Regions from separate parts of the Cryobacterium sp. 10S3 genome, predicted to be linked through region 1. Evidence: predicted binding sites of a transcription regulator. Region 1 holds the regulator's gene; the other holds the start of a gene.
What was found. Region 1 encodes HspR, which represses chaperone genes until heat shock. Its sites were predicted from a motif close to AAGTTGAGTCNNNNNGACTCAACTT; they were not measured.
Positions count from the first base shown of each region.

Region 2: RHM57_RS05415 (ATP-dependent Clp protease ATP-binding subunit) is a predicted target of HspR. The motif match lies at 2,302-2,326, and genes of this name have one in related genera.

Region 1 is NZ_CP133773.1:3,925,012-3,929,234, reverse strand. Features, by position in the region: rRNA gene RHM57_RS18235 (16S ribosomal RNA) at 1-459, opposite strand, end outside; gene RHM57_RS18230 (methyltransferase) at 1,023-2,192, opposite strand; gene RHM57_RS18225 (heat shock protein transcriptional repressor HspR) at 2,179-2,595, opposite strand; gene RHM57_RS18220 (DnaJ C-terminal domain-containing protein) at 2,598-3,608, opposite strand; gene RHM57_RS18215 (nucleotide exchange factor GrpE) at 3,601-4,206, opposite strand; gene dnaK (molecular chaperone DnaK) at 4,206-4,223, opposite strand, start outside.
Region 2 is NZ_CP133773.1:1,163,100-1,167,322, forward strand. Features, by position in the region: gene RHM57_RS05395 (LLM class flavin-dependent oxidoreductase) at 1-418, shown strand, start outside; gene RHM57_RS05400 (FMN reductase) at 421-1,056, shown strand; gene RHM57_RS05405 (maleylpyruvate isomerase family mycothiol-dependent enzyme) at 1,081-1,824, shown strand; gene RHM57_RS05410 (hypothetical protein) at 1,874-2,212, shown strand; gene RHM57_RS05415 (ATP-dependent Clp protease ATP-binding subunit) at 2,345-4,223, shown strand, end outside.

The DNA of each region.
Region 1 (4,223 bases):
CGTCACTTTCGCTTCTTCCCTACTAAAAGAGGTTTACAACCCGAAGGCCGTCGTCCCTCACGCGGCGTTGCTGCATCAGGCTTTCGCCCATTGTGCAATATTCCCCACTGCTGCCTCCCGTAGGAGTCTGGGCCGTGTCTCAGTCCCAGTGTGGCCGGTCACCCTCTCAGGCCGGCTACCCGTCGTCGCCTTGGTGAGCCATTACCTCACCAACTAGCTGATAGGCCGCGAGCTCATCCCTGACCAAAATTCTTTCCACCCCCAGAGATGCCTCCAAGGGTCGTATCCGGTATTAGACGTCGTTTCCAACGCTTATCCCAGAGTCAAGGGCAGATTGCTCACGTGTTACTCACCCGTTCGCCACTAATCCGAAGAGCAAGCTCTCCATCATCGTTCGACTTGCATGTGTTAAGCACGCCGCCAGCGTTCGTCCTGAGCCAGGATCAAACTCTCCGTAAATGTTTGATTGCCAAGCCACCGAAGCGACCGGCACATCTAGTGTGACTGACCGCCGGAATGGGCGGACCAGACACAAGTTTGAAACTGACAGAACAAATCATTACTGACTTGCTTTGTTGTTATAAATGTTTTCCAAAGGAATCTCTTGGCCCTTCACCGCTAGAAACGGATCCAAACCACGAGGTTTTTGGCATTTGACATTGTGCACGCTGTTGAGTTCTCAAGGATCGGACACCTCGGCTTCAGGCCCTTGCAGGCTGTCGCTCCGAGGCAATTCCTTATTCTTCTTTCGTGTCGTTTCGCTCGGTCCCCCGCTAAGGGAATCTGGTGAAACGCCATCAATCTCGATCAGCGAATTTACGCGTTGATCGGGATTGGAAGTGGTCCCGCTTGAGGCCGGTAAGCGCTTCGGCTTTCCGAACCTGTGGGGTGACTTAGATGACTTTACGGTGAACCGTGGGGGGCCGCAACTCCCGGTCACATCCCGGGCGTGTCGGATGGATTGCACCTCTGTTTCGGGAAGGTTTCGCACCCCTGAAGGCCTCCCGAAGCCCTGCGGCTGCCTACCGTCGCACCGAGACCGTGACCGTGAACTTGGCGTTCCGGCCGACCTGATGCGTCGGCCCGACCAGGCGGGTGAGCGCCGGCCGGTAGCCGAGGTGTGTGTTCCACACCGTCCAGAGCTCACCGCCGGGCCGGAGCACCCGCGCGGCATCAGCGAAGAGCTTGAGCGCGATGCCGGCATGCACGGAGGATCCGATGTGGAACGGCGGATTCAACAGGATCAACTCACTGGACGCATCCGCCTGGGATCCGAGCGCATCATCACGCACGACCGTGACCCGATCGGCGACCCCGTTGGCGATCATGGTGGCCCCGGCGGATGCGACGGCGGCGGCCGACTGGTCGCTCGCGATCATCGTGAGTCCGGTTCGGCGTAGCGCGAGCGCGGCCGCGAGCACGCCCGTGCCGCAGCCGAGGTCGATCGCGCGGACGGCATCCGGTTTCATACGGTCAAGGAACTCGAGCAGGTACCGGGTTCCGATGTCGATCGTGGTGCCGGCGAACGCGGCGCCGTGCGCGCACACGGTCAGACCCAGGTCGTCATGCCTGCTGACGTGCGGCCAGGCCTGGCTCGCCTGTTCCGTCGCCCGGAGGGGACCGGAGGCACGCAAGACCCGGGACTTCTGCCGGGCCGGGGAGACCTGGAGCCGCTCGAAGTGCCGTGCGAGGACCTCGTTCATGGCCGGGGTCATGTGCTTGAGCCGCCCGCCGGCGACAACGACGACCGTGGGATCGGCGTACCGGGCGATCGCCTCGGCGATCTCGTCGAGCGCGGCGAGGCTGCGGGGCAGCTGGAGGAGGACAAGGGTTGCGCCCGACAGGAGCTCGTGGCCCAGTGGGAACGAGCGGTAGCGGTCGGTGAGGCCGAACTCGTCGGCATTCCGGGCCAGGGCCGCCTCGCCCGAGAGCGCGTCCTGGTGCACGCGGATGCCGGTGGCCCCGAAGAGCGCAGCGGCGCCGAGGGTGAGGGCGCCATACCGGTCCTCGACGACAACGAGCCGTTCGGCGGGAAGGCTCTCTGCCGCCTCGTCGAGGATCAGCCGGTCGCTCGCGTCGACGGCAAAAAGGTTGGAGGCCTCGACGTCGGGGAAACGCCGGAGCGCGGCGAAGTCGAACGCAGTGGGGTCGAACGCAGTGGGGTCGGGCGCCACGGGATCAGCGGCCGTCAAGCGGGCGCCAGATGACCACCTGGTTCGCGCGGCGGGTTCGGGTGCCCGCGCGCATCGAGATGACCTCACCGGCCGAGCCGGCCGCGAAGACGCGGCGACCCGACCGGTTCAGCAGTTCATCGGCGAGGGCCGCTTCGAGTTCGCGCAAACGCGATTCGAGGCGGCGCACGTGGTCCTCGAGCGCGATGATCCTCCGGATGCCCTCGAGGCTCACGCCTTCGGCACCCAGCTCCGCGATTTCGCGCAGTTTCACCACATCACGCATCGAATACCGGCGAGACCGGCCCGGGGTGCGGTCCGGACTCACCAGTCCCAGGCGATCGTACTGTCGCAGCGTCTGCGGGTGCATGCCCGCAAGCTCTGCGGCCGTCGAAATGACGAACACCCGGGAGTTCTCGTCCACCGTCAGTCTCTCGCTCTCGCCAGCAGTTCGTCGCGCGGGTTCTCGTCGGGAAGGGCCGCCGCGAAAGCAGCGAGCTTCTCCTCGGCGTCCTTCGACAGGTGCGACGGCACCGCGACCTGGACCTCGGCGAGCAAGTCGCCGGTGCCCTTCGGAGTCACAACGCCGCGTCCCTTGACCCGCAGGACCCGCCCGCTCGGCGTGCCGGGGGCGATGCGCAGTTTGACCGGCGCTCCACCCAGGGTCGGCACTTCGATCGTCGCGCCAAGAGCTGCCTCGACGAACGTCACGGGCACGTGCAGCCTCAGGTTCAGGCCGTCACGCTCGAAGACGGGGTGCTTGCGCACCGTCACGGTGAGGACGATGTCACCGGCCTCGCCGCCGTCCGGGCTGTGCTGGCCCTGGCCGCGGAGCTTGATCTTCTGCCCGTCGGCGACGCCGGCGGGAATCCTGACCTTGATGGCCCGGCCATCCTGCGTCTGCAGGGTGATCTGGTCGCCGTGGGTCGCGGTGATGAAGTCGACGGTCGTGGATGCGATCACGTCCCGCCCGCGGGTCGGTCCGCCGTAACCGCGGAACCCTCCCGTGGACGTTCCGAAACCGCCGCCGCCGGCGCCGCCCCGGCCGAACATGCCGCCGAGCAGGTCGTCAAACCCGCCCTGCTGCTGGTAGGAGTAGCCCTGTTGCCGGGCACCCCCACCGAACATGCCGCCGAAGACGTCGTCGAAGCCGCCACCCTGCTGGGCGCCTCCGCCACCGGGGGCGGTGAAGCGTGCTCCACCGCCCATGGCCCGCACAGCGTCGTATTCCTTCCGCTGTGCGGGGTCGCCGATCACCGAGTGCGCCTCGCTGATTTCCTTGAACTTCGCTTCGGCCGCAGGATTGCCCGGATTGGAGTCCGGGTGATACTTGCGGGCGAGCTTGCGATAGGCCTTCTTGAGGTCGGCCGGCGTCACGTCTTTCGAGACGCCGAGGACCTTGTAAAAGTCTTTGTCGAACCAGTCCTGGCTAGCCATCGCTCGGTACCTGGACTACGACCTTGGCAACACGCAGCAGCGTCGAGCCCAGGAAATAGCCGGTCTCGACCACCTCGCCGACCGTGTCGACCGTCACATCGGGCGTAGGCATCTGGAAGATGGCCTCATGCACGGTGGGGTCGAACGGTTCGCCGACCGTGCCGAACGGCTTCACGCCGAGGCGCTCCACGCTCGTGCGCAGTTTGGCTGCGATGGTGCTGAATGCGGTGTCTGCGACGAGGTCGCCGTGCTTCTCGGCACGGTCCAGGTCGTCGAGCACCGGGATCAGGCCCTTGACGACGTCCACGGTCACGCGCTCACGCTCGATCTCGCGGTTCGCCTCGGTGCGCTTGCGATAGTTCGCGTACTCGGCGGTGACCCGCTTGAGGTCGGCGAGATGTTCACTCGTCGGCTCTGCGACCTCGCGCGTGGCGGCGTCCAGGATGTCCTGGACCGTCAGCTCGTCTTCCTCGATGCCCTCAGCGGATGCAGCGGCCTCGGATTCGGCGGACGCCTCGGCTGCCGCAGATTCCTCCGCGGCGACCGGCTCCACCTCTTCGTCGGACGGCCCGTTGACCGGACCCTTGTCCTTGGCCATTACTTCTTGGTTTCTTC
Region 2 (4,223 bases), 1.5 Mb from region 1:
ACTCGGCGGCCAGGTCTTCATGCGCAAGAACTCGCAGGACGCCGTGAAGGAGTTCCGCCCGTACTTCGACAACGCGCCCGTCTACGGCCACGGCCCGAGCCTCGAGGAATTCACCTCGCAGACGCCGCTCACCGTCGGCAGCCCGCAGGAAGTCATCGACCGCACTCTCGGCTTCCGGGACTACGTGGGCGACTACCAGCGCCAGCTGTTCCTGATGGACCACGCCGGACTGCCGCTCAAGACCGTTCTCGAACAGCTCGATCTGCTCGGTGAAGAGGTTGTGCCCGTGCTGCGCCGCGAGTTCGCGAAGAACCGTCCGGCAACGGTTCCGGATGCCCCCACCCACGCGTCGCTCGTTGCTGCGGCGGCCGCGGCTCCCGTCGGCGCATCCGTCGGCGCTCCGGTCGAGGTGGCCTAGCCATGACGGAACGCACCCGTACCATCGCCGTCGTCACCGCAGGACTCAGCCAGCCGTCCTCGACGAGGATGCTCGCCGACCGTCTTGCGGAGGCGACCTCCTCCCGCCTGGCCGAGAAAGGCATCCCCGCCGAGGTCAGGATCTTCGAACTGCGCGACGTCGCCCTCGACGTGATGAACAACATGCTCACCGGGTTCCCGAGCCCGAAGCTCGATGCGGTGATCGAAGCCGTGACCGGCGCGGACGGGCTCATCGCCGTCACCCCGATCTTCACGACCAGCGCGAGCGGCCTCTTCAAGTCGTTCTTCGACGTCATCGACAACCGGTCGCTGACCGACATGCCGACGGTCATCGCGGCGACGGCGGGCACCGCACGCCATTCCCTGGCCCTTGACTACGCCATCCGCCCGATGTTCACCTACCTGCACGCGGTCGTCGCCACCACCGCGGTGTTCGCCGCATCGGAGGACTGGGGAAGCGGCGCGGACACGGTCAAGACGCTGCCCGACCGCATCGACAGGGCGGCCGGGGAACTCGCGGCTCTCATCGCGGCATCCGATCGCTCGAATTCCGTGCGCGACCCGTTCACGATCGACGCGTCCTTCAGTCCGACGGGCGGATTCCAGCCCTCGATCTGACCGGTTCCCTGCGAGAATGGGGGAATGCCCGCACCTACCGCTCTCCCCGCTGATCCCGAGCTGCTCGCGCAACTCCTGCTCGCTCGTCGCGCGACCGCGTTCTTCGCGCACGAGCTCAACGGGTTGTCGAACGTCGACCTCGACGGCGACTCGCTGTTGCCCGGCTGGAGCCGCCGTCACGTGATCGCCCATGTCGCATATAACGCGAGGGGCATCGTACGACTCGTGACCTGGGCGCGCACCGACGTCGAAACGCCGATGTACGTCTCGAACGCGGCTCGCGACAGCGACATCGCCGCCGGGGCCGAGCTCGACCGCGACGCCCTGCGGACCCTCTTCGACGTCGCGACCATCCAGCTCGACGCCGCGTGGCGCCGGCTCACCCCCGAGACGTGGAGCCACCCGGTCCGGACCCCGAGCGGCCGGGAGATTGCCGTGTCCGAGACCGTGTGGATGCGCAACCAGGAACTCTGGGTGCACACGATCGACCTCGCGACCGGCGCATCCTTCGCCGACGTGCCGGTCGAGGTGCTCGATCGCCTGCTCACCGAGATCACCTCGGCCTGGGCGACCCGGGGTGACGGGGGAGACCTCGTGCTCTCCGTCACTGATTCCCACGACGAGCGCAGGTTCGGCGACCTCCATTCCGCGCATCCCATCGTCGTGTCCGGCAGCCTCGCTGGCCTCGTCCAGTGGGCGACCGGGCGTGGCGGTTCCGGCGTGGGTTCGAGCGCCGGGACTCCGGCCGACCCGCCTCGGTGGCTCTGAGCCCAGCTGAACGATCCTGCTGAACGATCGCGCTGAACGATCCCGCCGCGTGGCAGACTGGTACTCGAAGCAACGGGGGCTGACAGTGGACGATCCGCGCGCGAACATGCAGGACAACCGACTGATCGCCCTCGGCGCGCCGCGTGCCGACTGGACGAAGACACCCGGGCGCTCGCTCGGATTCTGGATCACCCTCGCCGGATTCGTCCTCGCTCTCGTGCTCCCGTTCTGGGGAGTCATCGCTGTCCTCGTCGGGCTCGCATACTCGATGCGCGCGCTCCGGGTCATGCCCGCCGGCGTGCACGGCCGGGGCCTGGTCCTGATCGCGCTGGGCGTCGCGGCCGTGACCGTCGTCGTCGTCGTGGCGCGCGGCATCCTCGGGGCCTGAACCTCTGGGCCTGTTCGCACTCCGTTCGCCGACCGCGTAACCGGGGGTTTCCCAGCATGAGGCGGGAATGAAACCCACGGCCTGACGTTGAGTTGAGTCAATAGCACTCAAGTTTCAAGATCAGGAGGTCTCGTGCCTACATTCTTCGGTCCCGCGGATTCCGGTAACGGTTCGTTCGACGAGTTCATCGCCCGCTACCTGCAGGGCCAGCAGGGTGCTGCACCCACAGGGCGCCCGATCGACATCACCCGGCTGCTCAGCCGCCGCACCCACGAGGTGCTCGCCGAGGCCGCCCAGTACGCGGTCGAGCACGGGCACTCCCACGTCGACGTCCTGCACATTCTCCGGGTCCTCGTCCTGCGCGAACCGGCCGCCCAGGCGATCCGGAATACCGGCACAGACCCCGCGGCCCTCGCCCTGGCCGCCGAGCAGCGCCTGCCGGAGCGCTCCGCCCCGACCGGAGACGCGACGCCGGGACTCACCCCCTCCGCCCAGCGCGCCCTCCTCGACGCGCACCAGATCGCGCGCGCCTTCGGGTCGACCTACATCGACCCCGAACATCTCTTCTTCGCCTTCGTGGTGAACGAGGACTCCCCGGCCGGCCAGGTCCTCGCTGCGGCCGGCGTCACCCAGGAATCCCTGCAGGCCGGTGCACGCGAGCCGCAGGCGGATGCGACGGGCCAGGACCCTGCCCCGGCATCCGCTTCGGAAACGCCGATGCTCGACACCTACGGCACCGACCTCACGGCCCGGGCCCGCGACGGGAAACTCGACCCGGTGATCGGCCGTGCCGACGAGATCGAACAGACGATCGAGATCCTCTCCCGGCGCACCAAGAACAACCCGGTTCTGATCGGCGAGGCCGGCGTCGGCAAGACCGCCGTCGTCGAAGGGCTCGCGCAGGCCATCGTGGCGGGAACCGTGCCGGAGCAACTGCGCGGCAAGCGCGTCGTGGCACTCGACCTCGCGGCGATGGTCGCCGGGACCCGGTACCGCGGCGACTTCGAGGAACGCCTCGGTAAGACCATGGACGAGATCACCGCGCACAGCGGCGAGCTCGTGATCTTCATCGACGAGCTGCACACGGTCGTCGGCGCCGGCGGATCCGGCGACGGCGGCATGGACGCCGGAAACATCCTCAAGCCGCGGCTGGCTCGCGGTGAGCTGCACGTGATCGGCGCGACGACGCTCAAGGAGTACCGCAAGGTCGAGAAGGACCCGGCCCTCGAACGCCGTTTCCAGACCGTGCGGGTCGGCGAGCCGAGCATCGACGACGCGGTGAGCATCCTCGCGGGGCTGCGCGGCCGCTACGAAGAGCACCACGGCGTGCGCTACACCGACGAGGCGCTGCGTGCCGCCGTCGAGCTTTCCGCACGCTACGTGTCCGACCGGTTCCTGCCCGACAAGGCCATCGACCTGATCGACCAGGCCGGTGCCCGGCTGCGCCTGACCCTCGGCTCCCTGCCCGACCGTGAGGCCCTCGAGGCCCTGCGTGCGCGCGTGGTGACACTCGAGGAGGCGAAGAGCGCCGCCGTCCTCACCGAACAGTACGAGGAGGCCTCCCGGCTCCGGGACGAGATCGAGACGGTCCAGGCACAGCTGCAGCTCCAGGAAGACCCCGCCCAGGCCGTTGCAGCAGAGGCCGTCGTCGGCGAGGCCGAGATCGCCCGCGTCATTGCCCGCGCGACGGGCATACCCGTCGCCCGGCTCACCGCGGACGACCGTTCCCGCCTCGGCCTGCTCGAGGCCGAGCTGCACGAACGCGTCGTCGGACAGGACGACGCCGTCACGCTCATCGCCAAGGCGGTGCGCCGCAATCGCACGGGCATGAACGATGCCGGCCGACCCGTCGGCAGCTTCCTGTTCCTCGGGCCGACGGGCGTCGGTAAGACAGAGCTCGCCAAGGCCCTCGCTGAATCGTTGTTCGGCGACGAGCACGCGATGGTGCGCTTCGACATGAGCGAGTTCGGCGAACGGCACACCGTGAGCCGGCTCGTCGGGTCCCCTCCCG